One region of the Saccharomonospora cyanea NA-134 genome, then DNA from elsewhere that is predicted to be linked to it. Evidence: predicted binding sites of a transcription regulator. Region 1 holds the regulator's gene; the other holds the start of a gene.
The links. The regulator LexA, encoded in region 1, represses DNA repair genes until DNA is damaged. The targets are predictions, from matches to a motif close to CGAACACGTGTTCG.

Region 1 (15,092 bases):
AGGTGCTCGCCCTCAACGGCGCGGGAACGCCTGCCGCAGCGACTCGTCCCCACCCACCACGGGCACGGTCACCGTCGACCGGCTCACGTCGAGCCCCACCCCCGTGCCCGGGGCCGGGCGCAGGGTGAAGTCGTGGTCACTCGACAACAGCACAAACTCCAGGCGGTGTCCCTCGGCCACGAGATAGTCCTGAGGTTGCAGGTCGAACGACAGCCAGTACGGCACCCCGGGGCGCAGGGCCTTCGTTCGTGACAGCCCGTGCCGGTTCTGCGGATCGGCCCAGCCGCGGGTGATGACGTGGGAACTGCCGTCCGGGGCCCGGTCCACGAGTACCGCGGTCACGTTCGCGGCGGGACGGTCGAATTCCAGCCGCAGTCGCACGGACGGTGTGCCGCTCAACCTGACCGGCGCGTTCGCGGCTTCCGTGCTGTAGGACAGCCTGTGCTCCGAGGCCGCTGCGTTCACCAGGTCCTCGACCTTCTCGCCGGCGTCGTCGGTGAGTCGCTCGACCACCGGCCTGCCCCGGAAGCGGTCGGCTCCGAGCGCGCCCTGCCGGTCTCCACCCGGCCCCAGCCGCAACGTGGCGTCGTCCGTGCCCGGTGCGGGCCAGTCGGCCTCCTGCGTCCACGAGCCGTCCTCCCGCTGGATCGTGGCCCTCGGCTCGGCCTCCACGCCGTTGTCGATGTCGTAGAGGTAGTGGCTGAACCAGCGGTTCAGCATGGTGAGCCACTCCTGCTTGCGCAGCGAGTACGGGTCGGCGTGGCCGGACTGGTGCAGCCAGATCGCGCGTTCGACGCCGTGCTCGGCCAGTGCGTCCCACCACTCGGCGACCTGGCTGACCGTGACGTTCCAGTCGGAGAGGCCGTGCACGGCCAGCACGGACGCCTCCACCCTGTGGACGTCGTCGAGGTAGTTCCGTTCGTCCCAGAAACTGCTGTAGTCGCCGGTGAGCCGGTCCTGCTCCTTCTCCAAACGCTCTATGACCGGTCGGCAGATCTCCTGGTCAGCGCGCGTGTAGACGTACTCGGCGAGTACGTCGGCGTCCTCGCCCTGGAATCCGCCCGGAGCCACGACGGCACCGTTCTCACGGTAGTAGTCGTACCAGTTCGAGATCGCCGCGATCGGCACGATGGTCTCGAGCCCCTCGACGCCGGTCGTGGCGACGGCGTTGGGCAGGGTGCCGTTGTAGGACACGCCCATCATGGCGGTCCGCCCGGTGGTCCAGTGAGCGCTCATCCGGTTGCCGTCGGCGTCACGTGCCTCCGCTCGGCCGTTCAGCCAGTCGATCACCGAGGCCGCCCCTCGGGTCTCGTTCTCGCCTCCGGTGGTCGGGCAGCCGGTGGAGCGGCCGGTCCCCAGCGACTCGGCGTAGACGACGGCGAAGCCGCGTGCGAGGAAGTAGTCCTGGTAGCGCCAGGTGATGTCGGCGAGAGGTTTGCCGGGGACGTACAGCTCGCGGTCGACGTCGTGGTTGGTGATCGGATTGCCGCCCGCGTAGTACGGACTCACCTGGTACACCACCGGTACGCGAAGGCCGTCGTCCGTGGCGCGGGGACGCACGACCTCGACGTGCACCACGTCCTCGACACCGTCATGATCACTGTCCACACCGGCTTCCACCCAGACGTGCTCCCGCACGACGTCGGCCGGGTTGTACACCGGTTGGGCCTGCCCGTCGGCGAACACCGGTTGCTGCACCTCGCCCGCCGCCGCGTTCACGGCGACGAGTGGTAGCGACACCACGGCGGCGGCCAGGACCATCGACACACGCTTGAGTCTCACGAAGCCCCCAGATCGGACGGCGGCGACAAGAATGGTGTCGACCATTGCCGTGGGCACCGTCGCTGTCAAGCGAGGACCGGCACGATCCGACGAACGGCGGGAGCGAGTCACCGGGAAAGCAATTCCAACATCACCTGTTCGCGTGATCGCTACCTCCGGGTGGAGGTCTCCACCTCCTCGCCGATCAACTCTCCGTAATGGCATCGTGACGGGGTTGTCGCTGTTCCGGGGGCCGCCGCGGGGCTGGCAGACTGGCGGCCATGGACGAGCTTGATCCGAGCGTGGAGCACGACCCGAACCGCTGGCTGGAAGACGTCGCCGGGGAGGACGTGCTCGAGTGGGTGCGGGGACACAACGCCGCGACGGTCGACCGCTACGCGACAGGTGAGCGGTTCGAGAGTCTGCGGAACGAACTGCGGGAGGTCCTCGACGCCGACACCCGGATTCCCTACGTCCGGCGCCGCGGCAGCCACCTCTACAACTTCTGGCGCGACGCCGACCACCCGCGGGGCCTGTGGCGGCGCACCACCCTCGACTCCTACCGGACGGCGAACCCCGAGTGGGAGATCCTCCTCGACGTCGACGCGCTCGCCGCCCACGAGTCGGAGAACTGGGTGTGGCAGGGAGCGACCGTGCTGCGCCCGGGGTTCCGGAGGTGCCTGGTCGAGTTGTCCCGCGGTGGGGCGGACGCCACCGTGGTCCGGGAGTTCGACCTGCAGCGGCGCGAGTTCGTGGAGGACGGCTTCACCCTGCCCGAGGCGAAGAGCCAGGTCGGCTGGATCGACGAGGACCGCGTCTACGTCGGCACCGACTTCGGTGAGGGCTCGCTCACCACGTCCGGCTACCCGAGGCTGGTGAAGGAGTGGAAGCGCGGGACTCCGCTGGAGGACGCCACGCTCGTGTTCGAGGGCAAGCCCGACGACGTGTCCGTGCGCGCGGTCCACGACCCGACGCAGGGCTGGGAGCGGGACGTCGTTCGCAGAGCGATCGACTTCTACCGCTCCGAGGTGCATCTGCGGACCGACACGGGGTTCGTGCGGATCGACGTGCCTGACGACGCCGTCGCCTCGGTGCACCGGCAGTGGCTGCTCGTCCGCACGCGCAGCCCGTGGACGGTGGAGGGCACCTCCTACCCCGCCGGAGCCCTGCTGGGTATCGAACTGGACGCCTTCCTGGCCGGTGACCGGCGCCTGACCGTGCTGTTCGAACCCGACGCGCACACCTCGCTGGACTACTACGCCTGGACCCGCAACCACCTGTTGCTGGGCACTCTCGTGGACGTCAAGACCCGGCTTCGGGTGCTCACACCGGGGGCGGACGGCTGGCGGGACGAACCGCTGACCGGTCTCGCCGACGTCGGCGCGGTCGACCTCGTCGCCACCGACCCGCACGACAGTGACGAGTTCTTCGTCGAGGCCACCGGCTACACCGATCCGCCCACGCTGCTCCGCGGCGAGGTCGGTGGACCGCTGGAGACGGTCAAACGCGCACCCGCCTTCTTCGACGCCGAGTCGCTTGACGTGACACAGCACTTCGCCACCTCCGACGACGGCACCCGGATCCCCTACTTCGTGGTCGGGCCCCGCGACCGGACCTCCGCCGCGCCGACCCTGCTCACCGGCTACGGCGGGTTCGAGGTGTCGCTGACGCCGTCCTACAGTGGCGTGATCGGACGCGGCTGGCTCGCGCGTGGCGGCACGTACGTGGTGGCGAACCTACGCGGCGGTGGCGAGTACGGCCCCGACTGGCACAACCAGGTCGTGAAGACCAACCGGCTCAAGGTCTACGAGGACTTCGCGGCGGTGGCGCGCGACGTGGTGGCACGGGGAATCACCACACCCGAGTTGCTCGGCGTCCAGGGCGGCAGCAACGGCGGGCTGCTCACCGGGGTCATGCTCACGCGCTACCCCGAACTGGTGGGGGCCGTGGTCAGTCAGGTGCCGTTGCTCGACATGCGCCGCTACCACCAGCTACTGGCGGGCGCGTCGTGGATGGCGGAGTACGGCGACCCGGACGACCCCGACGAGTGGGCGTACCTGCGCCGATACTCGCCGTACCACAACGTCCACGGTGACCGGACCTACCCACCCACGCTGTTCGTGACGTCCACTCGGGACGATCGGGTGCATCCCGCGCACGCGCGCAAGATGATGGCGAGAATGCACGCCGACGGCCATGACGTGGCCTACTACGAGAACATCGAGGGTGGGCACGGCGCGGCGGCCGACAACGCGCAACTGGCCTTCAAGTGGGCGCTGGTGTTCGAGTTCCTGTGGCAGCGGCTCAGCGGCTAGACCTGACGTGCGCGTCGAGGTGGTCCTGGAACGTGATCGTTCCGACGGCGTTCTCGGGCGTGAGGTGGTGGCCCGCGCGGTAGCCCGCGTACACCGAGCCGAACAGCCTGACCGTACGGACCCGGCGACGCCGACCGGCGGCGGCCAGGTATCGCCGGGCCAGGTCGGCAACGGTCGTGATCTCGGGACCACCCATGTCGGGCGCCCGTCCCGCCGGGCGCGCGGTGGCCAGTGCGGCCAGCCGCGCGCCGACCTCGGTGGCCGCGACGGGTTGCAGCCGGAGATCGGGAACGAGCACGAGCGGCGGACGCGTCAACCCGGACAGCAGCCGGATGGCCAGCTCGTGGAACTGTGTCGCCCGCAGGATCGTCCACGGGACGCCGCTGTCCTCGACAAGACGCTCGGTGGCGTGTTTGCTCCGGTAGTACGGCAGCGGGATGCGATCGACGCCGACGATGGAGACGTAGACCAGATGCTCGCATCCGGCGCGACGGGCCGCGGTGAGCACCTGCCTGCCCAGCGCGACCTCTCCGCCGCGGAAGCCGGTGAAGTCGGTCGCACAGTGCACGACCGCGTCGGCGCCGTCGAACGCGGCGGCGAGACCGGCGGACGAACGGTAGTCGACCCGCACCGTCTCGACGCCGTCGCGCACCGACGACGTCGACCGGCTTGTGACGACGACGTCATGGCCTGCCCTCTCCAGCGCGGACACGACCTTGCGACCGAGCGTGCCGGTTCCTCCTGTGACGGCCACCGTGCTCATCGGTACTCCCGTGTGTGCGGGCGGGTTCAGCTCTCACTGTGGCACAGCGCCGACGACGGTGCCGCCGCGAGCGGCTCGGGAGCCGGCTCGGCACCACGGCGCCGAACGAGTTCGGGCACCACGGTGCCGATGCCGATCACCGCGAGGACCGCACCCAGCCACAGCGGGCCCCTCAGCCCGAGCGCGTCGATCGCGAGTCCGCCCACGAACGACCCGATCATCACTCCGAGCGTGATGAACGATCCGTGCACGGTGTTCACCAAGGGGCTCGCGTTGCCCTCACGGTGCACGCGCACCACCATCGCCGGGTTCATCGTGACGCCGACCAGGCCGATCCCCATCATCGCCGCCACCGCGGGGAGGGTGTTTCCTGCGAAGGCCGCGAAGGCCGTGAGGAACGTGGCGTTCAGCGCGAGGCCGCAGAGCAGCACCACCGCGTGGTAGCGATCGGCGAGGCGCCCGACGACGGTGTTGCCGAGCACGGTGGCCGCGCCGTAGCCGACGAGCAGGATCGGCACGGTGGAGCTGTCGACTCCGCTGACCTTCGTGAGGATCGGCTCGAAGTAGCTGAAGGCGGCGAAGGTCGCGCCGATGACGAGGGTGCTGGTGCACAGCGCCAGGAACAGCCTGCGGGAGCGGAAGACACCGAACTGGGAGCCGAGTCGGTCCGCTTCGGACGGAGCGAGTCCGGGAAAACCCGCCACCGTGACGACGGCTGCGAGGGCCGCGAGTCCCGTGACCGCCCAGAACGCGGCCCGCCAGCCGAAGTTCTCACCGACCACCGTGGACATCGGCAGTCCCAGCAACGTGCCGAGCATGAGCCCGTTCATGACGACCGCGACGGCTCGACCACGGACCTCCGGGCGCGTGAGTTGTGCCGCGAGCGAGACGGCGAGCCCGAAGAACGCCTGGGCGGCCATGCCGGTGATCACCCGTGCCACGAACATCACCGCGTAGTTCGGGGCGACGGCGGCGAGGACGTTGCCGATCCCGAACGTGGCGAACAGGGCCAGGAGCGCGGGTTTCGGCGCCCGCCGGCTCAGAACCATGGTCAGCACGGGCCCTCCGAGTGCCATCGCGGCGGCGAAGGCGGTGATGAGGTACCCGGCCTGGGGAACGGACACGCCCAGTCCGGCGGCCACGGGCGACAGCAGTCCCGCGACGGCGAACTCGCTGGTGACCATGGTGAAGATCCCCAGCGACAGGATGTAGACGGCACGAGGCACCGCGTCCTCCGAAGTTTTGTATTGTCCAGTACATAACTACGGTAGCGCAGTGCCTGTGGCGTCACTGGCGACTGTGGGTAACCCGGTGATCCTCCGGCCGATCTTCCGAGCCGTCACCGCTCCCCACGCGGCCGGAACACGACGGGGGAGCCGACCCACCGGGCCGACTCCCCCGTCCGCGGAATCCGTCAGCTGCAGCCGGAGGTGGCGCCGCAGCCCTCACACGCGTAGCACGATCCGGCGGGACGCATCTTCGTGCCGCACGTCATGCACAGGGGCGCGTCAGCCGCCTTGCCGAGCTGCAACTCGACCAGTTCGGTGGTGGTCTGTGCCTCCCTGGCCGGACGGTCGCCCGCCTTCGCGGGAGCGTCGGCACTCGACTGCTCACCACCGGCCTCGACGCTGCTGCGCAGGGCGTCCAGGTCCACGTTCTCCGGCTCAGCGCTGCCGCCGCCGTACTCGGCCTCGACCTGTGCCGACCGCTCGTCGGCGGTGAAGATGCCGAGCTGCGCACGCTTCTCGTACGGCAGGTAGTCGAGCGCGAGCCTGCGGAACAGGTAGTCCAGCACGCTCGTGGCCATCCGCACGTCCGGGTCGTCGGTCATGCCCGCCGGCTCGAAGCGCAGGTTCTGGAACTTCTGGACGTAGAACTCGAGCGGGATGCCGTACTGGAGCCCCACGGAGATCGACATGGAGAACGCGTCCATGACACCGGCCAGGGTGGAACCCTGCTTGCCGAGCTTGACGAAGATCTCACCGAGCCCGTCGTCCGGGTACGAACCGGCCGTCAGGTAGCCCTCGGCCCCACCCACGGTGAAGGACACCGTCTGGCTCGGGCGCTTCTTCGGCAGGCGCTTGCGCACCGGCCGGTACTCGACGACCTTGTTCTCCTCGGCCTTGCCCTCCGGCTCGGCCTTGTCCTTCTTGGCCGTCGACAGCGGCTGGCCCACCTTGCAGTTGTCGCGGTAGATCGCCAGCGCCTTCAGCCCGAGCTTCCAACCCTGGAAGTAGATCTCCTCGACGTCCTCCACGGTCGCCGACTCGGGCATGTTGACCGTCTTGGAGATCGCGCCGGACAGGAACGGCTGCACGGCCGCCATCATCCGCACGTGACCCATCGGCGCGATCGAACGCTCACCGACGGCGCAGTCGAACACCTCGTAGTGCTCCGGGCGCAGCCCCGGCGCGTCGACCACGTGGCCGTGCTCGGCGATGTAGTCGACGATCGCCTCGACCTGCTCCTCCTGGTAGCCCAGCGAGCGCAGGGCACGCGGCACTGCGTTGTTCACGATCTGCATGGACCCGCCGCCGACCAGCTTCTTGAACTTCACCAGCGAGAAGTCCGGCTCGATACCGGTGGTGTCGCAGTCCATCATGAAGCCGATGGTGCCGGTGGGGGCGAGCACGCTGGCCTGCGCGTTGCGCCAGCCGCTGTTCATACCGATCTCGATGCCCCGCTCCCACTCCCGCGTCGCCAGCGCACGCACCGCCGCGTCGTTGTGGTGGTAGGTGCGGACGAGTTCGTTGGCCGCCGCGTGCTTGCGCATCACGCGCTGGTGCGGTTCGGCGTTACGGGCGTAACCCTCGTACGGACCCACCACACCGGCGAGCTCCGCGGACCGCCGGTACGACACCGCCGTCATCAGCGAGGTGATCGACGCGGCGAGCGCGCGCCCACCCTCGGAGTCGTACGCGTGGCCCGTCGCCATCAGCAGCGCGCCGAGGTTCGCGTACCCGATGCCGAGCTGGCGGAACTTGCGCGTGGTCTCCGCGATCGGCTCGGTGGGGAAGTCGGCGAAGCAGATCGAGATGTCCATCGCCGTGATGACCAGCTCGACGGCCTTGACGAACAACTCCGCGTCGAACGTGCCGTCCTCGCGCAGGAACTTGAGCAGGTTCAGTGAGGCGAGGTTGCAGCTGGAGTTGTCCAGGTGCATGTACTCGGAGCACGGGTTCGAGGCGGTGATACGTCCCGACTCGGGGCACGTGTGCCAGTCGTTGATGGTGTCGTCGTACTGCAGCCCCGGGTCGGCGCACTCCCAGGCCGCCTGCGCCATCTTGCGGAACAGGCCCTTGGCGTCGACCTGCTCGAGAACCTCACCGGTGGTCCGTGACCGGAGACCGAACGCGCCACCGGTCTCCACAGCCTGCATGAACTCGTCGGACACGCGCACCGAGTTGTTGGCGTTCTGGTACTGCACCGACGAGATGTCCGCGCCGCCGAGGTCCATGTCGAAACCGGCATCACGGAGCACGCGGATCTTGTGCTCTTCCTTCGCCTTGGTCTCGATGAACTCCTCGACGTCGGGGTGGTCCACGTCGAGCACGACCATCTTGGCCGCCCGACGGGTCGCGCCGCCCGACTTGATGGTGCCCGCGGAGGCGTCCGCGCCGCGCATGAACGACACCGGGCCCGACGCCGTGCCACCGGACGACAGCAGCTCCCGCGAGGAGCGGATGCGGGAGAGGTTCAGGCCCGCGCCCGAACCGCCCTTGAAGATCAGACCCTCTTCCCGGTACCAGTTGAGGATCGAGTCCATGTTGTCGTCGACCGACAGGATGAAGCACGCACTGACCTGCTGCTTCGAGCTCGTACCGACGTTGAACCACACCGGCGAGTTGAAGCTGAACACCTGGTGGAGCAGCATCCAGGTCAGCTCGTGCTCGAAGACCTCGGCGTCGGCGGCACCGGCGAAGTAGCCGTGCTCCAGGCCCGCCTTGACGTAGGTCTTGACGACACGGTCGATGAGCTGCTTGAGGCTGTTCTCGCGCTCGGGGCTGCCCACCGCGCCGCGGAAGTACTTGCTGGTGACGATGTTCGTCGCGTTGACCGACCAGAACTCCGGGAACTCCACACCGCGCTGCTCGAAGTTCACCGTGCCGTCACGCCAGTTGGTCATGACGACGTCGCGCCGCTCCCACCGCACCTCGTCGTAGGGGTGCACGCCCTCGGTGGTGTAGACGCGTTGGATGCGCAGCCCCTTGCGCGAGCCCGAGCCGCCGCGCTTCTTGCTCGGCTTCGGCGAGGATTCCGCGCCGACCCCCACGGTTTCTGTCATGACTCCCACTCCCGCGTTAGAAACTGGCGGCGACGTGACCCGTCGTCCGCGTCCTCACTCGCTGTGGTCCTGCTGGGCCGAGGACTCGGCGATCGCCTCACGCAGGTTCTTGATCTCGGCTTCGAAGTCCTCGATCGACGAGAAGGACCGGTAGACGCTCGCGAACCTCAGGTACGCGACGGTGTCGAGTTCCCTGAGTGGGCCCAGAATGGCGAGACCCACCTCGTGGCTCGGAATCTCCGCGACCCCAGCCGCCCTGATCGAGTCCTCGACCTTCTGAGCGAGCTGTTTCAGAGCGTCGTCGTCGACAGGACGGCCCTGACAGGCCCGCCGCACTCCCCGAACCACCTTGTCCCGGCTGAACTGCTCGGTCACTCCCGACCGCTTGACGACGGCGAGCACCATCGTCTCCGACGTGGTGAACCGGCGGCCGCAGGCCGAGCACGACCGACGCCGTCGGATCGCCTGGCCCTCGTCCACCTCACGGGAATCGACGACCCGGGAGTCCGCGTGCCGACAGAACGGACACCGCACAGTCGAACACCTCCCGAAACATCCCCTGCACAGCAGGAACGCCACCGACAACGCACTCCACGGCGTACCGCGCGTGAGTGTCGTCCACGCCACGACCGGACACCACCGACAGTGAACGTAGAACCGATCCTACCCCAACTTGTGGACCAATTACAGCGATGTAACTACTAGATGTAGGGGTCGACCATAAGACGCGGCCCGGTCCACCGCAACCGCGACCCCCTCCCTCACCGGAGTGAGATCCGACCTAGGATGCCGCGCCCCGACACGCGCCCGGCGAGCCACCCCGCGGCCGCTCGAACGCGGCCCGGACAGCCTACGGTGCGCTCGGAACGGCCGCGCCGGGGCCGGGCCCCACGACCGCCGGGTCCGTGGCGACGAGTCCGAGGCCCACGACCGCCGCCGCCACCACGAGCGCCACCACCGCGAGCCACGGCCAGTGGGCACCACCGCAACGCCGTCCCCTCCTCGTGGGATCACCGCGCATGCCCCCACCACGCCGCAACCCCGGAGCAACCGGAGACCGCGTCGGAGGGCGACGCGCGCAGCGTCCACCGCCCGCGGCCGGCGGGCGGGCCGGAGCCACCCGGACCACATCTGAGCGCTTCGTCACCACGACCATGCCGGCCACCTCTTCCGCTCGACCGTCCACCCCGCGCCGTGGACCCACCACGCGGGCGAGCGCATACCGCCTCGAACACCCGTGCGAACATGTACCACCAAGACGCGCGAAGATCGAGCACCCAAGGCGTGTTGCTCGAACAAACGTTTGAAATCCCCGACGAAGCGGACTAGCGTCGCAACCGGATGTACGAAAAGCCCCACATCAGGTCGGGCTTACGACTGGGAGGCAAATCGCGGTGGCACGCAAGACAACGGGCAACGACGTGAGCGGCGGCGAGGTCCCCGACCTTCCGCGCACGGTCGAGAACCCGGACGAAAGCCTGACACCGCGCCAACGGAAAGTCCTCGAGGTGATCAGGACCTGGGTGGACAAGTACGGATACCCGCCGAGTGTCCGGGAAATCGGGGAGGCTGTCGGACTCACGTCCACCTCATCTGTTTCCCACCAATTGAAGGCGCTCCAGCGCAAGGGTTACCTACGGCGCGACGCCAATCGCCCGCGCGCGGTGGGAATGCTGACGATCGGCCGCGAGCGGTCGGCCGCGTCGTCGGGCTCACAGACCGAGGACCCGGTCCGCGAGCCCGCTCTCGTCCCGCTGGTGGGCCGTATCGCCGCGGGCGGGCCGGTACTCGCCGAGGAAGCGATCGAGGACGTCTTCCCGCTGCCGAAGGACATCGTCGGCGAGGGTGAGGTCTTCCTGCTCAGCGTCACCGGCGACTCGATGATCGGCGCGGCCATCACCGACGGCGACTGGGTCGTGGTGCGGCAACAGCCCACCGCCGAGAACGGCGACATCGTGGCAGCGATGATCGATGGTGAGGCCACGGTGAAAACGTTCAAGCGCAAGGACGACGGGCACGTCTGGCTGATGCCGCACAACGAGGCGTACGAACCGATTTCCGGTGACGACGCCACGATTCTCGGAAAGGTCGTCGCGGTCCTACGGCGACTGTGAAGGGGAGTCCGGCGATAACGGCGTGAACACCGGCGTACTCCTCACCGAGGAAAGACGGGCGGGTGTTCCGTGCGCCGTTTCCAACCCTTCCCTCGGTTCGGTCAGGCACGCGCCGCCCTACCGACGGCGGCGGCTGCCCCAGGCCACGAGCACAGCGGCGAGGACCGCGGCGACGGCGAGGGCAGGAGCCAGGCCGAGACCGGATTCCCGGTCGACCGGCTCCTCCGGTGCACTCGCCGCGCGATCCTTCGGTTCGGCCCTGCCGTCAGGTTGGGCGCCCACCAGCGAAACGGCGTCCCGAACGGCTCGCAGCGGCTCGCCACGGCCCTCGCTGGCGGACAGAAGCGTGCCGTCGGGGGTGAAGGCGATGGCCTCACCCTGTGCTTCGCCGGGCAGGGGAACGCGTACCGGGTCACGGGTGAACGCCGCCGCGACGTCCCCGTCGACCACCGGGTAGAGGTAGGCGTCCGTGTACGTGCGCAGGGCTACCACGCTACCGTCCGCCGACAGCGCGGCTCCCGTGACGAGCACGGTGCCCACGGCCCCGAGCGGACCTCCCTGCGTCCCGGTCGGCCGCAACGACACCGTACCGACCTCTTCGAGCGGGGTCGGCCCAGGACTGACGAGCGGCTCGGCCGGACGGTAGACGCGGGCGGAACCGACGACGTTCTTCGTGATGATGTACGGCGTGCCCGCGTGGTCCACCACGAGCGCCTCGGCGTCCTGGGGACCGTCCGGATACGTGAGGCGATACAGCACGGAGGTGCCGTCCCGCGACAGGGCGTGCACGGCCGCCGTCTCGCGTCGGCCACGGTTGTCCCCGGTGTCGCCGAGCCACAGGGTCCCGCCGGGGCCGAGTGCGAGGTCCTCGACGTCGTACGGATCCGTCGGAGCCGTCAGCACCTCTCGCACCCGGCAGGCGTCGTCCAGAACGGCGACCTCGACCTGTGTGCCGCCGTCACTCACGGCGTACACGTGGTCGGTGTCGGCGGCGAGCCCGGACAGCTCCTCGAGCCGAGGATCGTCGACCGAGCACACCACCTCGGGCGCGGCCACCGGGACGTCCTCGACCTGTCCGACGGGCGTGCCTGCGGACAGTGTCACTGTCACGAGTGCCGCCGTCACCACGACCAGGCCGAGTCGTCTCACTCCGCTACGTTAGCGTCACACGCGTGAGCCGTTCGTGACGTAGTCCGAAAGAGCAGCCGCGAGCTCCGGATACACCTTCGCCTTCAGCAGCGTTCCCTCGGGCCTGTGCTCCTCGGCCAGCACCTCGCCGTCCGCGTGTGCTCGCGCGACGAGCTCACCGTGCGTGTAGGGCACGAGGACCTCCACGAACGTCTCCGGCCGGGGCAGGCGCGCGGCGATCTCGGACACCAACGTGTCGAGTCCCTGCTCGCTGTGTGCCGAGACGATCACGGCGTCGGGCAGCAGGTTACGCAGCCGCGCGAGGGTCACCTCGTCGGCGACGTCGGCCTTGTTGACGACCACCAGCTCCGGAGGCAGCGGCTCCGACCGCTTCTCGGCGATCTCGCCGAGGACCTCGCGCACCGCGGTGACCTGGTCCTCGGGTGCGGGTGCCGCACCGTCGACCACGTGCAGCAGCAGGTCGGCGTCCGCCGCCTCGTCGAGCGTCGAACGGAACGCGTCCACCAACTGGTGGGGCAGGTGCCGCACGAATCCGACGGTGTCGGTGAGCGTGTACTCGAGCCCGTCGTGCGTCACGGCCCGCCGCGTGGTGGGGTCGAGCGTGGCGAACAGCGCGTCCTCCACGAGCACGCCCGCACCCGTGATGGCGTTGAGCAGGCTGGACTTGCCCGCGTTGGTGTAGCCGACGAGTGCGACGCTGGGCACCTCGTTGGCCACCCGGCGTCCCCGCTTGGTGGCCCGGATGGTGTCCATCGCGGCGATGTCCTTGCGCAGCTTCGCGATGCGCTTGTTGATGCGCCTGCGGTCGGTTTCCAGCTTCGTCTCACCGGGACCACGCAGACCCACACCACCGTTGGCACCACCGGCACGACCACCGGCCTGCCGCGACAGCGACTGACCCCAACCGCGCAGTCGCGGGATGAGGTACTGCAACTGCGCGAGTTCGACCTGCGCCTTGCCTTCACGCGAACGTGCGTGCTGGGCGAAGATGTCGAGGATCAGCGCCGTGCGGTCGATGACCTTCACCCGCAGCTTCTCCTCGAGCTGCCGCAACTGGCCGGGTGAGAGCTCACCGTCGCAGATCACCGTGTCGGCACCGGTCGAGACGACGATGTCGGCGAGTTCCCTCACCTTGCCCGACCCGATGTAGGTGGCGGGGTCCGGCCGCGAGCGACGCTGGACGACCCCTTCGAGCACCTCGGAGCCCGCTGTCTCGGCCAGGCGCGCGAGTTCGGCGAGGGATTCCTCGGACTGTTCCGCCGTTCCCTCGGTCCACACGCCGACGAGCACGACCCGTTCCAGCCGCAGCTGCCGGTATTCGACCTCGGTGATGTCGGCGAGTTCGGTGGACAGCCCCGCGACCCTGCGCAGGGACGCGCGGTCGGAGAGTTCCAGTTCCCCCTGCGACAGCTCGACGTCGGCGAGCTGGTCGTCGGGAACGACGTTGTGTGTCAGTTCTGTCATCGTCTCCCTATCGTCCCACGGTCCGTGGGAAAGAACGAGCCAATTAGCTGCTCGGATACAGCGTCACGGACACGGCGGCGCGGTCGTGTCCGAGGCCGAGCGCCGGGACAGCTCCGTCTCTCGGATGCCGCCGGAGAGATCTCACTTCGAGCGGGTTCACGAAGTGGTCACGGCCGAGCCGCCCGGTCGGCTCATCGGTGAGAGCTGTCACAGGAATCAACCAGACGAGCAGCGGACGTATTCCATCGCGGCGAGGAGGCCGGGTTGACCGCCGCACCCGTCCGGGTAGTTACCGGGCATGGACGACAAGCGACGCGACCCTCAACAGGAGTACGTCGAGCACCTCGCCGAACAGGAGGCCGGGCGCACCGCGCCGGTGGAGAACGAGAACGCCTCCTACGGCGACCAGCCCGCCCAACCCGGACGTGCGGCGGTGTCGGACCGGCGGGAGAAGGCCAGTTCCACGGGCTCGGTGCAGCAGAGCGACTTCCCCGTCGACGACGACAAGCACCGCTGACTCCCAGCACCGTCCGGGTACCGAACCGAGCCAGCCCGCCAGTCTGATCGGCGCCCTCGCCACCCGACGGCTCCGACGCCCGCACGACCGACGACCGCCCAGGGGTGCCGGCCACGCGGAGCCCGATGTCCCCGAGCTGCCCGCCACGACCTGGGCGCTGCCCTCGGCCCTGCCCGCTGCGCTCACGTCCGACACGCGCGCCCGGAGAGAGGACCGCGCTCACCTGTCAGCTGCCCGGATACAACGCCACGTACACGGCGGTGCGGTCGGCGTCGGCGTCGATCGGTTCGTCGGCGAACTCCTCCAGCAGGTCCTGCAGGCGACGGCGGAACTCCTCGCGCCGCTCCGAGGGCACCTGGGCGACCAGCCGCCACTGCTCCACGTTGCGGACTCCCGCCTCGGCGACCTCCGCGAGGAACGCCTCGAGCAGGGCTTCGTCGACATCGGGTTCGTGGCCGGTGTCGAGCCGCCAGGACAGCCCCGTCGAGCGGTACGGGATCTCCTTCGCGCCGCGGGTGCCGCGCCTCGCCGGCTCCGGTCTGAGGAATCCGGCGTCCACGAGTTTGCGGACGTGGTGCAACGTGGTGGCCGGATCACGTCCGAGCCGCTGTGCCAGCTCCTTGTTGGTCAGGGCTGTCGCATGAGTCAGCCGGATGATCCGTAGGCGTACTCCCGAGGCGAGGGCCCGCACCTCGGCCTCCGTCGCCTTCCGTCGCTTCGTCAC
Region 2 (15,092 bases), 2.3 Mb from region 1:
GAATCCCCGGTGGGCGTAGACGTTCTCGATCCGCTCCCTGACGTTGAGCGGCGGATCATCCTTTTTGGATTGTTCGTTGGCGTTGAGGGGTTCCCGGTAACCGAGTGCCCACTGGCCCTCACCGCGTGGGCGTCGGGTGCGGGTGGCACTGCCTGCGTGTGGGGCCATGTCCTGGTCCTCCGAGAGCTGGGTGTCGGATCCTGGTCGGGATGGGGCGGCGAGTCGGTGAAGGCGGCGACCGGCGCGGCGGCGCTATGGGTGCCGGGTCCTCGGGAGTGGGCCGGGCCGCTGGGTTCGGGGTCGGTCAGCGGCGGCAGAGGCTGCTGTTCACCCGCAGGTAGTCGACGTGGCGTCGCACCACGAGGAACACACCTGCTGAAGTCACGGGCTCACCGTCGCACGCGCTCCGGACGGCGTCCAGGGCGGTTCGCATCGTGGGAACCGGCCCCTACGCACGGGTTCGCGGGATGGTGTGCCCACGGTCACTCCGGCGTGGGCGGACCGCCTCGACGTCGCCGTCCTCGGGTGATATGCCGGGTGCGACACTGGGCGCGTGGGTGAGTCGACAGTTCCCTTCGTTCTTCCCCCTGCCGCGGTGGAGGGGGTGGGCAGCAGACCGTTCGGCGTGTACGTGCACGTGCCGTTCTGTGCGACGCGCTGCGGCTACTGCGACTTCAACACCTACACGGCGGGGGAGTTGGGCACGGCCGCCTCGCCCGAGTCCTGGCTCGACGGCCTCCGCCGGGAGTTGGACCTCGCCGCGGAGCTGCTCGGCACGCCTCCGCCCGCCGACACCGTGTTCGTCGGGGGCGGTACTCCGTCCCTGCTCGGCGCGGACGGGTTGGGTCACGTGCTCGGCGCCGTGCGGAGTTCGTTCGGGCTCGCCCCGGACGCCGAGGTGACCACCGAGTCGAACCCCGAGTCCACGTCGCCGGAGTTCTTCGCCGGGTTGCGCGAGGCGGGGTACACGCGTGTGTCGCTGGGGATGCAGTCGACGGCCCGGCACGTGTTGAAGGTGCTCGACCGCGTGCACACGCCCGGACGTCCCACGCGTGCGGCCGCCGAAGCGCGTGAGGCGGGGTTCGAGCACGTGAACCTCGACCTCATCTACGGCACCCCCGGGGAACGGACCGCCGACCTGCGGGCCTCCGTCGAGGCGGTGCTCGACGCGGGCGTGGACCACGTGTCGGCCTACGCGTTGATCGTCGAGGAGGGCACGGCACTGGCCCGGCGAGTCCGCAGGGGAGAGCTGCCGCCGCCTGACGACGACGTGCTCGCCGACGACTACGAGCTGATCGACTCGATGCTCACGGCCGCGGGGATGCGGTGGTACGAGGTCTCCAACTGGGCGTCCTCGCCGAAGGCCAGGTGCAGGCACAACCTCGGCTACTGGCTCGGCGGCGACTGGTGGGGTGCGGGCCCCGGAGCGCACAGCCACGTCGGCGGGGTGCGCTGGTGGAACGTCAAGCATCCGGCGCGGTACTCGTCGGTGCTCGCGCGGGGTGAACTTCCCGTGGCCGGGCAGGAGCGGCTGACCGAGGACGACCGGCGCCTGGAGCGGGTGATGCTCGAACTGCGTCTCGCGGAGGGGCTGTCGCTGGACGCCCTCGGCGCCGACGGGGTGGAGCGGGCCCACCGCGCCGTGGCCGACGGGCTGCTGGACCGGGGCGCCGCCGCCGAGGGTAAGGCGGTGCTCACCGACCGGGGACGGTTGCTCGCCGACGCCGTGGTCCGCCGTCTCGTGGCGTAGTCGACCGCAGGCTACGAGCCCGTCCCTGAACCCCGGCCAGCCGCTCGCGACGGGGGAGGGGCCGAGGACAGGCCCTACGACCGCTGGACGACGCGGATCGTCATTCCCGCCCGGGAGAGGCGGTTGAGGAGGGCGTCGCCCATCGCCACCGCCGTCGTCACCTGGCCCGCTGTGGTGGGCAGCTCGTCGAACGCCAGGCACAACGCCGACTCGGCGAGCATCTTCGCGGTCTCGTCGTAGCCGGGGTCGCCACCGGCGAACTCGGTGACGACGCGCTCGCCGCCGCCCTCGCCGACGAAGCGGACGGAGAACCACGACCGCAGGCGGCGCTGCTCGCTCGGACCTTCACCGGGCTTGCGCAGGTTGCCGAGGGCGCTGCGCGCGGGCGGGATCTGGGCGAGTATCCCGAGCACGCCGAGTCCGAGCCCGGCCGCCGCGATGGTCGGGAGCCGCTTGACGGCGGCGTAGTGGCGGTAGGTGAAGTCCGGACCGTAGCGGTCGAGCGCGGCGGCGGACCGGCCGACGATCTGCGGGTCGAGAGTCGGCAGCGGCACCAGCCAGCGACCGGTCTCCCGGTCGCGGTACAGCGGGCCGGTGGGCAGGTGGATGCCACGGTCGTGCGGGCGTTTCTCCACCGCGCGGCGGCGACGTGCGGTCTGCGCCATCTGCCTCGACCGGGAGAACGCCGTGAGCGCGGAGGCGTAGGTGCCGCCCGAGAACGCCGCCTGCGCCCGCACCTGCCCTTCCACCGTCAACGGCACCGCCTTCGGCAGGTGCTGCACGGTGAAGTACACGCCGAGGTCGTAGGGCACGGAGTCGAAGCCGCAGGCGTGTACCAGCCGGGCTCCCGTCGCACGGGCGGTCTCGTGGTGTGCGAGGTACATGCGGTCGACGAACTCGGGTTCGCCGGTGAGGTCGACGTAGTCGGTGCCGCTGCGGGCACACGCCGCCACGAGCGCCTCACCGTAGTGCAGGTAAGGGCCCACGGTGGTGATCACCACGCGGGTGGACTCGGCCAGCCTGCGCAGTGACCCGGTATCGGTGACGTCGGCCTCGAGCAGGGAAAGCTCCGCGCATGCCGCGTTGATGCGGGCGAGGCGGTCGCGGAGCCGTTCGAGCTTGGCGGAGCTGCGTCCCGCGAGCGCCCAGCGGCAGCCTTCGGGAGCGTTGCGAGCCAGATACTCCGCGGTCAGGCCACCGGTGAATCCCGTTCCCCCGAAGAGGACGAGGTCGTACTCCCGCTCGGCCATGGTGTCCCTCCGTGGTCTCGCCGTGTTCTATGCGTAACACGCCACGGGTGCGTGCGGCACCGGAGGTGACGAGAGTCAATCCGGTCGGACGTGTCCGGCGGTGAGCGGATCGATTGAAAGGCCGGGCGGCGGGGTACCTGCTCGATCATGACCGAGAACCACGACCTCGCGCCCGAGGCGGATGTCACCGAGCAGCAGCTTCCTGCCGTCGACACGGCCGACCACCCGGTCGAGACGGGAGTGCCGATGGAGGCCGATCCCGCCGACGTCGCCGAACAGGCGGCCCCGGTGCCCCATGACGAGGACGACGAGTTCCATCCGGGTACCTGAGGTGTGAGCTTCTCGCAACCGGGGTAAACGGCCCCCACTGACGCGGTTCGTACAAGCACGGAGGTGACACCACCGATGGCCGACACGTCTCGCCTGCCCACTCCGGTCGCCGAGGTCTGGGAGTGGCAGCGACACGGCAATTGCCGGAATCTCGACAGCTCCGTGTTCTTCCATCCTGACGGAGAACGCGGCTTCGCGCGCGCCGACCGGGTCGCGAGGGCCAAGGAGATCTGCCGCACGTGTCCTGTGATCGTGCAGTGCAGGCACCACGCGCTGACGGTGCAGGAGCCGTTCGGGGTCTGGGGCGGGCTTGACGAGACCGAACGTCGCGAGGCGATCGCCCGGCGCAAGAAGCTCCAGCCGACGGCCTGACGCAAGAACCCTCGTTCGCCGTCGGAAGGAGACCGAAACGGTGCGGCTGGGCTACACGTTGCTCACCGAACAGGCTGGACCACGTGCTCTCGTGGGGCACGCGGTCCGCGCCGAAGAGGTGGGTTTCGACTTCGCGGCCATGAGCGACCACTACTCACCGTGGCTCGACTCGCAGGGACACGCCCCGTACGCCTGGAGTGTGCTCGGAGCGGTCGCGCAGGCCACCGAGCGCATGGAGCTCATGACCTACGTGACCGCCCCCATCATGCGGTACCACCCCGCGGTGGTGGCGCAGAAGGCCGCCACTGTGCAACTGCTGGCCGAGGGGCGTTTTCTCCTCGGTCTGGGTGCGGGGGAAAGCCTCAACGAGCACGTCGTGGGTCGGGGATGGCCACCGGTGAACGTGCGCCACGACATGCTGGCCGAGGCGTTGCAGATCATCAACGGGTTGTTCGACGGCGGGTACACCAACTTCGCCGGTGAGCACTACCGGGTCGACTCGGCGAAACTGTGGGACCTGCCGGAGGTGCGCCCACCCGTCGGTGTCGCGGTGTCGGGTGATCAGTCGGTACGGCGGTTCGCCCCGCTGGCCGACGCGTTGATCGCCGTGCAACCGGAGGCGCGGTTGTGCTCCCTGTGGGACGAGGTGCGTACCGCGGCGAACGCCGAGGCGTCCCGCAAGATCGGTCAGATTCCGGTGTGCTGGGACACCGACCCGGATGCCGCGGCGGCCCGCGCGCACGAGCAGTTCCGGTGGTTCGCGGGCGGTTGGAAGGTCAACGCCGAGCTCCCCGGAACGCAGGCGTTCGCGGCCGCCACGCAGTTCGTGACGCCCGCCGACGTCGCGGCCTCGATCCCGTGCGGCGCCGACGTCGAGCGAGTCGTCGACGCGGCCAAGCCGTTCTTCGACGCGGGTTTCACCGACCTGGCGCTCGTCCAGATCGGTGGTGACCATCAGGAGTCGTTCCTCGACGCGGCCGAACGGGAGCTGCTGCCCGCGCTGCGCGACGCGGCCCCGCACTGAGAGGTCTCCGGGAGGCCGTGGGCTCAGAGGGGTGCCGCCGCGGCCAGCGTGCGCAACCGGGACAGCGCCCGGTGCTGGGACGTACGCACGTTGGCTGGTGACAGGCCCAGCGCTTCCCCGGTTTCACGTGCGGAAAGGCCGACGACGACCCGGAGCACGAGTATGTCGCGCTGCCGGCTCGGCAACCGGCGCAGCAGCCGGCCCAACTCGCGACCGAGTTCGGCGTTGATCGACCTCGGCTCCGGATCGTCCCTGCCGTCGTCCGAACGTTCGGGGAGGTCGGGCGTGGGACGGCTGCGCTCACGTGCGAGGAGGCGGAACGCGTCGGCCACCTTGTTCGAGGCGATCGCCCTCACGACGAACAGGAACGATCCGCCGCGGTCGTGGTAGTGCGGCAGCGCCTGCAACACGGCGACGCAGATGTCCTGTGCGACATCGTCCGCGCAGATGTAGCCGAAGTCGCGCCTGCCCAGCCTGGCGCGACAGTACTGCGTCACGACCGGGGCGATCATGCGGGTCAATGTGTGAACGGCCAGGGCGTCGCCCTCGACGGCGTCGTGGACCACGGGGTCGATCTGCGCCGCGGTCAACGCGGGGTCGGGCAGGGGCGGACCACCGGAGGCAGCACTGTCCATTGTCGGCTCCACGGGCGAACGAGAGATCGCCGTCGGTCCGGCAGCGGCGGCGCGGATGCGAACGAGACATCCGGTCGCGACGGAAAAACCGGTGCGACGGCAACCGGTGTCGTGGTCGCGACCGTGCAGCACATGCTAGGCGCTGACATGGCGGCGAACCAGGGGATGCGCCGACCGATCCACAGAGCACGCGTCGCGCGTCACCACGGCAGTGCCGTCAACGTGAGCACGGTCGCGGTCGTCACGAGGAACGCCACGGCGGCGAGGGCAGTCCTCGGCGGCGCGGTCGGGGTGGCGCGGCGGAGATCACGGTCTCGCCTCGCGCCCGCGAGCGCGAGCACCACGGCGGCGAGGGCAGTACACGCGGCGGCGGCTGTCAGCGCACTCCAGCCCGTGTGCACGGTGTGGTACAGCAGCAGCAACGACACCGCACCGGCACCGAGTGCGCTGCGTTGCCAGGCCAGTCCCGTGCGCTCGGACGGCAACCCCCGCGCGGGGTCGTCGCTCATCCCGTCACCACGAGAACGGCCGCCACCACGGTGATGACGAGCACGACGGCCGAAACGACGGGTAGCAGCGGGCTCCGGGGCAGCGGTTCACCGCGGCGCATGGCGCGCTGGATGCGCCACCAGCGTGGGTAGGCGAGGGCGGCGAGCAGTGTGGCCAGGCCGATGCACAACGCTGCGAGCAGCGTGCGCATGGTCTCGGTGGCCAGACCGGGCACCAACTGGTGCACCGCTACGCCACCGGCGACAAGACCCAGTGACGTGCGGATCCACGCGAGGAAGGTGCGTTCGTTGGCGAGGGTGAACCGGTAGTCCGGGTCGGTTTCGTCGCGGTGGTCGGTCACGTCGTCACGGTGAGCGGAGCCACGTGCCGACACGCGGAACAGGGACCGGCGGTCACTCGCCGTCGGTGACGGCCTTCACGGCGTCGTCGACGCTCGAGTACACCGGCATCTGCGCCACGAGTCCCGTGGCCTCGAGGGGACGCAGGACCACGCGCTTGGTGGCCACGACCGCCCACGTGAGCTTGTCGTGCGCGGCCTTCTCCGCCAGCTCGGCCAACACGGACAGTCCGGCCGAGCCGAGGAAACCGACACCGTCGAAATCGAGCACGAGCCCACTCGCGGCGGTCGTGCTCTGCTCCACCCACTGCCGCAACTCGGGTGCCGACAGCAGGTCCACCTCGCCGGAGACGTGCGCCACCACCACGTCTCCCGACCGTCGTTCGGCGTCGATGCGCATGCCGTGGCTGTCCAGCGACCGCGGCTCTGCGGCGGGCGTCGACTGGGAGGTCAGGATGTTCGGGTCGGTGCTACGCACTGTTGTCCCTCCGTAGCGGTTCGGACAGGGCACACCGGCGGACATCGGATCCCTCGCGATGAACGCGTGGAGATGAAGTCCTGCCGTGGTTCGCGGCTGCCACGTGTCAACCGCTCTTCCTACCGTAGGAAGCCCGCCATGCGCGCCGCAACCTTTTCCCGGTTCTACTCACACGGACTTCGCACGGCGTTTGATGTGGACGTCGAGTGGGTACGCCGGGACTTCGCGAACAAGGAGGGTGCCCATGAGTGACGGCAGCGAACCAGTGACTCCTCCACAGGACACCGGGATGCCGGACAGTGTCGAGACCGATCCGGCCGCACTGAACAGCGCCGAGGACCTGGACGAGGACCGGATGCGGCTCGATCCGCTCGAGGAGGGCATGGATCCGCCGGAACACTGGAGCGAGGCCGATCGCTACGGCATGACCCCGTTCGAGCAGCGGCAGGGCGAACCTCTGGAAGAACGCGTGCGGCAGGAGCGACCCGACGTCCAGGCGGCCGACGTTCCGGAACGTCCCGTCGCCGCGACTCCCGCCGGCGAGCTGGACGAGACGGTGGACGACGTCACGGAGGACGTCGAACCCGTACCGCCGGACGAGGATCTCGTCCATCCCGACGCGAAGGGTGTCGGGCCGGCGCAGAACGCCAACCAGGCGGACGGCCCGGTGGCCGATGCCCGCACCCCCGAGGACCCGGAGGCCGGCCGATGAGCTCGGCGGGCGCGGACGTGCGCGGGCTCACCGAACAGCTCGTGGAGATCGCCCGGCGCGACGACGTGGAAGCGCTCGCCGGACTGCTCACGCGGGTCGTCGGCCCGCACGGTGACCGCCTGTTCGAGCCCGTGCTCGCGGAACTCGTCGCCTCGGTGGTGCGGGCGTTGCGGAGGAACGCGGACGACCGGGAACCCGGGGGGACCTACACCGCCGACCTGGTGGACGCGGCCGACAACGACGTCGACATCGACGAGGTCGACCCGGCCCTTCGCGCGGTGTTGCGTGCCGTGCTCGCCCAGCTCAACGACGAGACCGACGACGCGCGGTTCCAGCTCTCGCTGGTGAGCGCGGACCCGGATCCGCTCGCCCGGCTCGACGCGTTGTGGCACGCCCTGTTGTGGGTCAGTGTGCTCGACGACACGTCCGCCGGGCGTGCCACCGACCCGGACTGACAGCGACGAACGACCAGGGCGAGGGGGTCCCGCGTGGTCCGTTACGAGGGGGCGCAGAACTACCTGCCGCGGGAGAGGGACCTGACGGCGCTGCGCGAGGCGTCGGCGGTCTGCCGGGGCTGCGACCTCTACGCCGACGCGACGCGGACGGTGTTCGGTGAGGGACCGGAACGCGCCCGGATCGTCATGGTGGGGGAGGTGCCCGGCGATCGGGAGGACCGCGAGGGCGCGCCGTTCGTCGGTCCCGCGGGCGGGTTGCTCGACCGTGCGCTCGTGGAGGCGGGTATCGACCGGAACACCGTGTACGTGACCAACGCCGTCAAGCACTTCCGTTTCACCCGCGACGAGAAGAGCGGCAGGCGCATTCACAAGAAACCGTCGCGGTCGCAGATCGTGGCGTGCAAGCCGTGGTTGCTGGCCGAACTGGACACCGTCCGGCCCGAACTGGTGGTCGCACTGGGCGCCACGGCGGCACAGTCGCTGTTCGGCCCGGACTTCCGGGTCAGCTCCCGGCGTGGGGAGTTGCTGGAACTGCCGGGGGTGGCCGATCCACCGCTCGCCGTCGCGACCGTGCACCCGTCGGCCGTGCTCCGGGCCAGGGACTCCGACCGCGAACGCGCGTACGCCGGCCTCGTCGCCGACCTCGTCACGGCGGCGGAGGCACTGTGAGTGTCAGGGCCTTCCGCCCGCGGCGTCCGGCGCGCGGGCGGCGCACCGGGCCGGATGCCCTTACGGTGGGGGTGGCAGCCGTACGCGAACGAAGGGAAACACCGACATGCTCGCCATGACCGACGCTGCCGCCGAGGCGATCAGCGTTCTGACCGCACAGGACGGTCAGGATTCCGCGGGTCTGCGGTTCGCGCTGCGGGAGGAGACGGAGGAAGGCGCACAGCTTGCGCTGTCGATCGCCCAGGCACCCGAAGCGGGTGACCAGGTCCTCGGCACGGAAAGCGGCGCCAGGGTCTTCCTCGAACCCCAGGCGGCGACGTTCCTCGACGACAAGGTCCTCGACATCCAGCAGGACGAGGAAGGTCAACTCAACTTCGCCGTGATGCCGCAGGCGGGTTGATCCGTTTGGCCGTCGGTCATCGGTGGTACGCCGCCTTTCGACGACACCGGAAGAAGGCGACCACCGATGACCCGCCAGGCCGGCGGGCGAGGGAGAGAGGCGCCATGAAGGCCGTGACCTGGCAGGGAAAGCGCAACGTTCGGGTGGACGAGGTACCCGACCCCAGGATCGAGAAGCCCACCGACGCGGTGATCAGGGTGACGTCGACGGGCATCTGTGGTTCGGACCTGCATCTGTACGAGGTGCTCGGCGCCTTCATCGACCCCGGCGACATCCTCGGTCACGAGCCGATGGGCATCGTCGAGGAGGTCGGCAGCGAGGTGGAGAACCTCAAGCCGGGCGACCGGGTGGTCGTGCCCTTCAACATCTCCTGTGGACACTGCTACTACTGTGATCAGAAGCTGTACTCGCAGTGTGAGACGACGCAGGTCACCGAACACGGCAAGGGTGCGGCGCTGTTCGGCTACACCAAGCTCTACGGGCAGGTGCCCGGCGGGCAGGCCGAGCGGTTGCGGGTGCCGTTCGCGAACTTCGGGCCGATCAAGGTGCCGGAGGGGCCGCCCGACGACCGGTTTCTCTACCTGTCCGACGTGGTGCCCACCTCCTGGCAGGCCGTGGAGTACGCGAACGTCCCGCCCGGCGGATCGGTTTTGGTTCTGGGGCTCGGGCCGATCGGGCAGATGTGCGCGCGGATCGCCCTTCATCGCGGTGCGAGCAGGGTGATCGGGGTCGATCTCGTGGACGAGCGACTCGAACTGGCCCGTAGCCACGGCATCGACACGATCGACCTGCGCCAGTACAAGCACGTGGCCGACGCGGTCCGCGACCGCACCGACGGCCGGGGCGCGGACTCGGTGGTCGACGCGGTGGGCATGGAGGCCCACGGCGCTCCGGTGACGGGACTGGCCCAGCAGCTGGCGACGCTGTTGCCGGGGCCGCTGGCGGCCAAGGCCGTCGAGAAGGTGGGGATCGACCGGCTGGCTGCGCTCTACGTGGCCATCGACGCCGTTCGCCGCGGCGGCACGATCTCACTGTCCGGTGTGTACGGTGGCATGCTCGATCCGATGCCGATGATGACGTTGTTCGACAAGCAGGTCCAGCTCCGCATGGGACAGGCGAACGTGCATGCCTGGATCGACGACGTCATGCCTTTGATCACCGGTGACGGCGACCCGCTCGGCGTCGAGGACCTCGCCACCCACCACCTTCCGCTGTCGGAGGCACCGGAGGCCTACGACATGTTCCAGAAGAAGCGCGACGGCGCCGTCAAGATCGTGCTCCAGCCCTGAACTCCCGGACGACGGCCGCCGTCGCGCCGCGTAGGAGTTCCGCCGCGCGCCGCAGGGCGTCCTCGACCGACTCGGCCTCGTCCACGAGGGCACGCCATGCCGTGATGCCCGCACCGGCGAGTTCGTTCGGAGCCAGCGCGATCCGGCCCGCGACGGCGGCCACCGGCACCCCCGCCCGGCGCGCGAGGTCGGCGACCCCGGCCGGGGCCTTTCCGGCGAGGCTCTGGGCGTCCAGAGAGCCCTCGCCGGTGATGACCAGGTCGGCTCCCCGGACGGCCTCGTCGACGCCGATGACGGTGGAGACCAGCTCGAAGCCCGACTCGACCTCGGCGCCCAGCGCGATGGCGGATCCGGCGACGCCGCCGCCCGCCCCCGCGCCGGGGGTGTCGGCCACGTCGGAGGCGCCCGCCTGGGTGAGCGCGTGCGACCAGACGCGCAGGCCGGCTTCGAGCTGTCGCACCTCCTGAACCCCCGCGCCCTTCTGAGGGCCGAACACCGCCGCCGCGCCGTGGGGGCCCAGGAGAGGATTGGTGACGTCGGTCGCCACCCTGAGTTCGACGCCGTCGAGGAGCCGCCGTACCGCGGTGAGGTCCACGGTCGCCACCGAGGCCAGCGCGCCCCCGCCCGGCTCCACGGGGTTGCCGCGCGCGTCGTGGACGACTCCGCCGAGTGCGCGCAGCATGCCGGCGCCGCCGTCGGTGCTCGCCGTGCCGCCCACCGTCAGCACCACGCCGTGGGCGCCGTGCTCGACCGCGTGCCGCACGAGTTCGCCGACGCCGCGGGTGTGGGCGCGCAGTGCCGTTCTGGGGGTGGGCTCGACGTACTCGATCCCGCAGGCGCGGGCCGACTCCACGTAGGCCCAGCCGTCGAGCACCACGTAGTGCGCGGCGACCGGCGCCGACAGTGGTCCGGGGACCTCGACGTCGACCCTGCGCCCGCCCGCGGCGAGCAGGACGTCGAGGGTTCCCTCACCGCCGTCGGCGACGGGGCAACGGTCGACGCGCGCGTCGACGACGTCGCGGACCCCGGCCGCCATGGCCTCGGCCGCCTCGACGGCGGTGAGGCTGCCCTTGAACTTGTCTGGAGCGACGACCACGCGCACGGCTAGCTCCTCACCGGGGTCGGCGGTTCCTCACCGCGCAGCACGGCGATGGCGTTGCGCGCGGCGAGCACGGCCATCGCCGTGCGGGTCTCCGTGGTGGCCGACCCCAGGTGCGGTGCGAGGGCCACGTTGTCCAGCTCCAGGAGCGTGGGATGGACCTCGGGTTCCTTCTCGAACACGTCGAGCGCCGCGCCCGCGATCGCGCCCCGCTTGAGCGCGTCGGCGAGGGCGGCCTCGTCCACCACGGGGCCGCGGGTGGTGTTGACCAAAAACGCCGTGGGTTTCATCGTGGCGAGCGCGTCGGCGTCGATCAGGTGCCGGGTCTGCGGGGTGAGCGGGCAGTGCAGTGAGACCACGTCGGAGGTACGCAGCAACTCGTCCAGCGTGACGTACCGGGCGTCGAGTTCCCTCTCGACGCCCGGGTCGGCGCGCCTGCGTCCGGTGTAGACGATGTCCATGCCGAAGGCCAGCGCCCGCCGGGCCATGGCCCTGCCGATCTGGCCGAGTCCGACGATGCCGAGTGTCTTGCCCTGCAGCCCGGTTCCGAGCATGAACCTCGGGTGGAACATCCACGGCGTGCGTGCCCGTAGCAGCCGTTCGGCCTCGCCGAGCCTGCGGGTCACCGACAGCAGCAGGCCGAAAGCGAGGTCGGCGGTCGCGTCCGTGAGGACGCCGGGGGTGTTGGTGACGACGACGTCGCGGGCGTGGAGCGCGGGAACGTCGATGTTGTCGTATCCGACGGCGACCGTGGAGACCACCTTCAACTGTGGGCCCGCCGCGTCGGCGAAGGCTCCGTCCACCTGGTCGTGCAGCGCGCTCACGACCGCGTCGGCACCCGCGACGGCGGCGTGCAGCTCCTCCGTGGGCAGCGCGCGGTCGGGTTCGGGAACCCACACCTCTCCCGTCTCGCGCAGCAGTTCCAACGCGGGCTCGGCGATCTTCCTGGTCACCACGATCCGGGGTCTCACGTCGCGGTCGTCCTCTCGCTGCTACTCGTCGGCCACAGGGTCCGGGTGCACCTTAACGGGCTCGCCCGGTCTTGACGACGCTGCTATGTTCACATTGAGAACAGTTGTGCGTAATGCGAACGAGGGTGATGACGTGGCGGAGATCGTTTCTCTGGCCGACGCCGTGGCCGAGCTGGTTCGGGACGGTGACACGGTGGCGCTGGAAGGGTTCACCCATCTCATCCCGCACGCCGCAGGCCACGAGATCATTCGGCAGGGACGGCGTGACCTGGAACTGGTGCGGATGACGCCCGACATCGTGTACGACCAGCTCATCGGCGCCGGGTGCGCGCGCAAGCTGGTCTTCTCGTGGGGTGGCAACCCGGGGGTCGGCTCGCTGCACCGCTTCCGCGACGCCGTGCAGAACGGGTGGCCGGTGCCGCTGGAGATCGAGGAGCACAGCCACGCCGGGATGGCCAACCGCTACGTCGCCGGTGCCTCCGGCCTGCCGTTCGCGGTACTGCGTGGCTACGCGGGCACCGATCTGCCGGACCACACCGGCACGATCGCCGAGATCACGTGCCCGTTCACCGGGGAGCGGCTCGCCGCCGTGCCCGCGCTCAACCCCGACGTCTCGATCATCCACGCACAGCGGGCCGACCGGAGGGGGAACGTCCAGCTGTGGGGGCTGGCCGGCGTGCAGAAGGAAGCCGTGCTCGCCGCCCGGCGCAGCCTGGTCACCGTGGAGGAGGTCGTCGACGAACTCGAACCGGTGCCCGACCAGGTCATGCTGCCGTCCTGGGTCGTCACCCGCGTCGCCGAGGTCCCCCGCGGCGCGCACCCTTCGTACGCGCAGGGCTACTACGAGCGGGACAACGACTACTACCGTCGGTGGGACGCCGTCAGCCGGGATCGCGAGGCGTTCCAGGAGTGGGTGCGGGAAACGAGGTCCGGTGCGGAGGTGAAGGCGTGAACTCCTCGAAACAGGCGGCTTCCGGGTACACCGCCGACGAGATGATGTCGATCGCGGCGGCCAGGGCGCTCACCGGCGACACCCGCTGTTTCGTCGGCATCGGACTGCCCTCCACGGCGGCCAACGTCGCGCGGCGGACCCACGCGCCCGACCTCGTGCTGATCTACGAGTCCGGGGCGCTCGGGGCCAAGCCCGGCCGGCTGCCCGCCTCCATCGGTGACGGCATCCTCGCCGAGACCGCCGACGCGGTGGTCAGCGTGCCGGAGGTGTTCAACTACTGGCTCCAGCCGGGCCGCATCGACGTCGGCTTCCTCGGCGCGGCGCAGCTCGACCGCTTCGGAAACATCAACACCACCGTGATCGGCGACGACTACGCGGCCCCCAAGGTACGGTTGCCGGGCGCGGGCGGCGCACCGGAGATCGCGGGCTCGTGCGGTGAGGTCTTCGTGGTGGTGCGCCAGAGCAGGCGCACCTTCGTCGACCGGGTCGACTTCGTCACCTCGGTCGGGCACGGCCGCGGTCCGGGGGATCGGGAGAAGCTGGGGCTCCGCGGTGCCGGACCGACGCTCGTGATCACCGACCTCGGTGTTCTGCGGCCCGACCCGGAGACCCGCGAACTCGTGCTGACCCAGGTGCATCCCGGCGTGGACGTCGAACGGGTACGGGAGGCGACGGGCTGGGACCTTCGGGTCTCGCCCGAGTTGTCGACGACGGAACCGCCGACGGACCGGGAGCTGACCGTGCTGCGCGAGTTGCAGGCGGCATCGTGACCAGGACGCAGGAGGCACACCATGACTGACGTGTTCGTACTCGACGCGGTTCGGACGCCGTTCGGGCGGTACGGCGGCGCGCTGTCCGGCGTGCGCCCCGACGACCTCGCCGCGCACGTGCTGCGGGCGCTGGGCGAACGCCAGGACCTCGACCCGGAACTCGTCGACGAGGTCGTGCTCGGTGACGCGAACGGCGCCGGGGAGGACAACCGCAACGTCGCCCGCATGGCCACCCTGCTCGCGGGCTGGCCCACGAGCGTGCCCGGCAGCACGGTGAACCGCCTGTGCGGTTCCGGCCTCGACGCCGCGATCCAGGCGAGCAGGCAGATCGCGGTCGGGGAGGCGTCGGTGGCGGTCGCGGGCGGTGTGGAGTCGATGAGCCGCGCGCCGTGGGTGCTGCCCAAGCCCGGGAAGGCGTTCCCGAACGGCAACGAGACGCTGTACTCCACCGCCCTGGGCTGGCGCATGGTCAACCCGCGGATGCCCGGGAAGTGGACGGTCTCGCTCGGGGAGAGCACCGAACTGCTCGCGCAGCGGTACGGCATCGGTCGCGAGCAGCAGGACGAGTTCGCGCTGCGCAGTCACCGCGCCGCCGCGAAGGCGTGGGAAGAGGGCTTCTACGACGACCACGTCGTGCCGGTGGAGGGCACGGAGCTGCGCCGCGACGAGGGCGTCCGGCCCGACACGTCGCCCGAGAAACTCGCGAAGCTCAAGGCGGTGTTCCGCGCCGACGGCACGGTGACGGCGGGCAACGCCTCGCCGCTGTCCGACGGTGCCTCGGCGGTGTTGCTCGCCGACCGTGCCGGAGCCGACCGGATCGGCGCGACCCCGCTGGCCAGGATCGCGGGACGCGGGGCGGCCGGCGTCGACCCCGACGTGTTCGGAATCGGGCCTGTGAGGGCGGCCGAGCTCGCGCTCAAGCGCGCGGGCATCGGCTGGGGCGACCTCACCGCGGTGGAGCTGAACGAGGCGTTCGCCGCGCAGTCGCTCGCGTGCCTGGCCGACTGGCCCGACCTCGACCCCGGCATCGTGAACGTCCACGGTGGCGCGATCGCGATCGGACACCCGCTCGGCGCGTCGGGCGGACGT

Region 2: SACCYDRAFT_RS07505 (CoA transferase subunit A) is a predicted target of LexA. The motif match lies at 12,379-12,392, and genes of this name have one in related genera.

What each region holds. Positions count from the first base shown of each region.
Region 1 covers NZ_CM001440.1:3,822,986-3,838,077, forward strand. The annotation lists gene SACCYDRAFT_RS17710 (Xaa-Pro dipeptidyl-peptidase) at 13-1,827, opposite strand; gene SACCYDRAFT_RS17715 (prolyl oligopeptidase family serine peptidase) at 2,043-4,076, shown strand; gene SACCYDRAFT_RS17720 (SDR family oxidoreductase) at 4,066-4,839, opposite strand; gene SACCYDRAFT_RS17725 (MFS transporter) at 4,866-6,065, opposite strand; gene SACCYDRAFT_RS17730 (vitamin B12-dependent ribonucleotide reductase) at 6,254-9,124, opposite strand; gene nrdR (transcriptional regulator NrdR) at 9,179-9,658, opposite strand; gene SACCYDRAFT_RS26425 (hypothetical protein) at 9,975-10,145, opposite strand; gene lexA (transcriptional repressor LexA) at 10,519-11,238, shown strand; gene SACCYDRAFT_RS17750 (hypothetical protein) at 11,356-12,387, opposite strand; gene hflX (GTPase HflX) at 12,403-13,851, opposite strand; gene SACCYDRAFT_RS17760 (hypothetical protein) at 14,150-14,368, shown strand; gene SACCYDRAFT_RS17765 (ArsR/SmtB family transcription factor) at 14,595-15,092, opposite strand, start outside.
Region 2 covers NZ_CM001440.1:1,532,776-1,547,867, forward strand. The annotation lists gene SACCYDRAFT_RS07420 (nitrite/sulfite reductase) at 1-168, opposite strand, end outside; gene hemW (radical SAM family heme chaperone HemW) at 554-1,750, shown strand; gene SACCYDRAFT_RS07430 (saccharopine dehydrogenase family protein) at 1,825-3,000, opposite strand; gene SACCYDRAFT_RS07435 (hypothetical protein) at 3,148-3,330, shown strand; gene SACCYDRAFT_RS07440 (WhiB family transcriptional regulator) at 3,406-3,702, shown strand; gene SACCYDRAFT_RS07445 (TIGR03557 family F420-dependent LLM class oxidoreductase) at 3,743-4,726, shown strand; gene shbA (RNA polymerase sigma factor ShbA) at 4,750-5,361, opposite strand; gene SACCYDRAFT_RS07455 (DUF202 domain-containing protein) at 5,562-5,870, opposite strand; gene SACCYDRAFT_RS07460 (YidH family protein) at 5,867-6,211, opposite strand; gene SACCYDRAFT_RS07465 (STAS domain-containing protein) at 6,264-6,686, opposite strand; gene SACCYDRAFT_RS07470 (hypothetical protein) at 6,931-7,398, shown strand; gene SACCYDRAFT_RS07475 (hypothetical protein) at 7,395-7,853, shown strand; gene SACCYDRAFT_RS07480 (UdgX family uracil-DNA binding protein) at 7,887-8,522, shown strand; gene SACCYDRAFT_RS07485 (hypothetical protein) at 8,629-8,922, shown strand; gene SACCYDRAFT_RS07490 (zinc-dependent alcohol dehydrogenase) at 9,027-10,211, shown strand; gene SACCYDRAFT_RS07495 (glycerate kinase) at 10,189-11,313, opposite strand; gene SACCYDRAFT_RS07500 (2-hydroxyacid dehydrogenase) at 11,316-12,281, opposite strand; gene SACCYDRAFT_RS07505 (CoA transferase subunit A) at 12,415-13,233, shown strand; gene SACCYDRAFT_RS07510 (CoA-transferase subunit beta) at 13,275-14,003, shown strand; gene SACCYDRAFT_RS07515 (thiolase family protein) at 14,025-15,092, shown strand, end outside.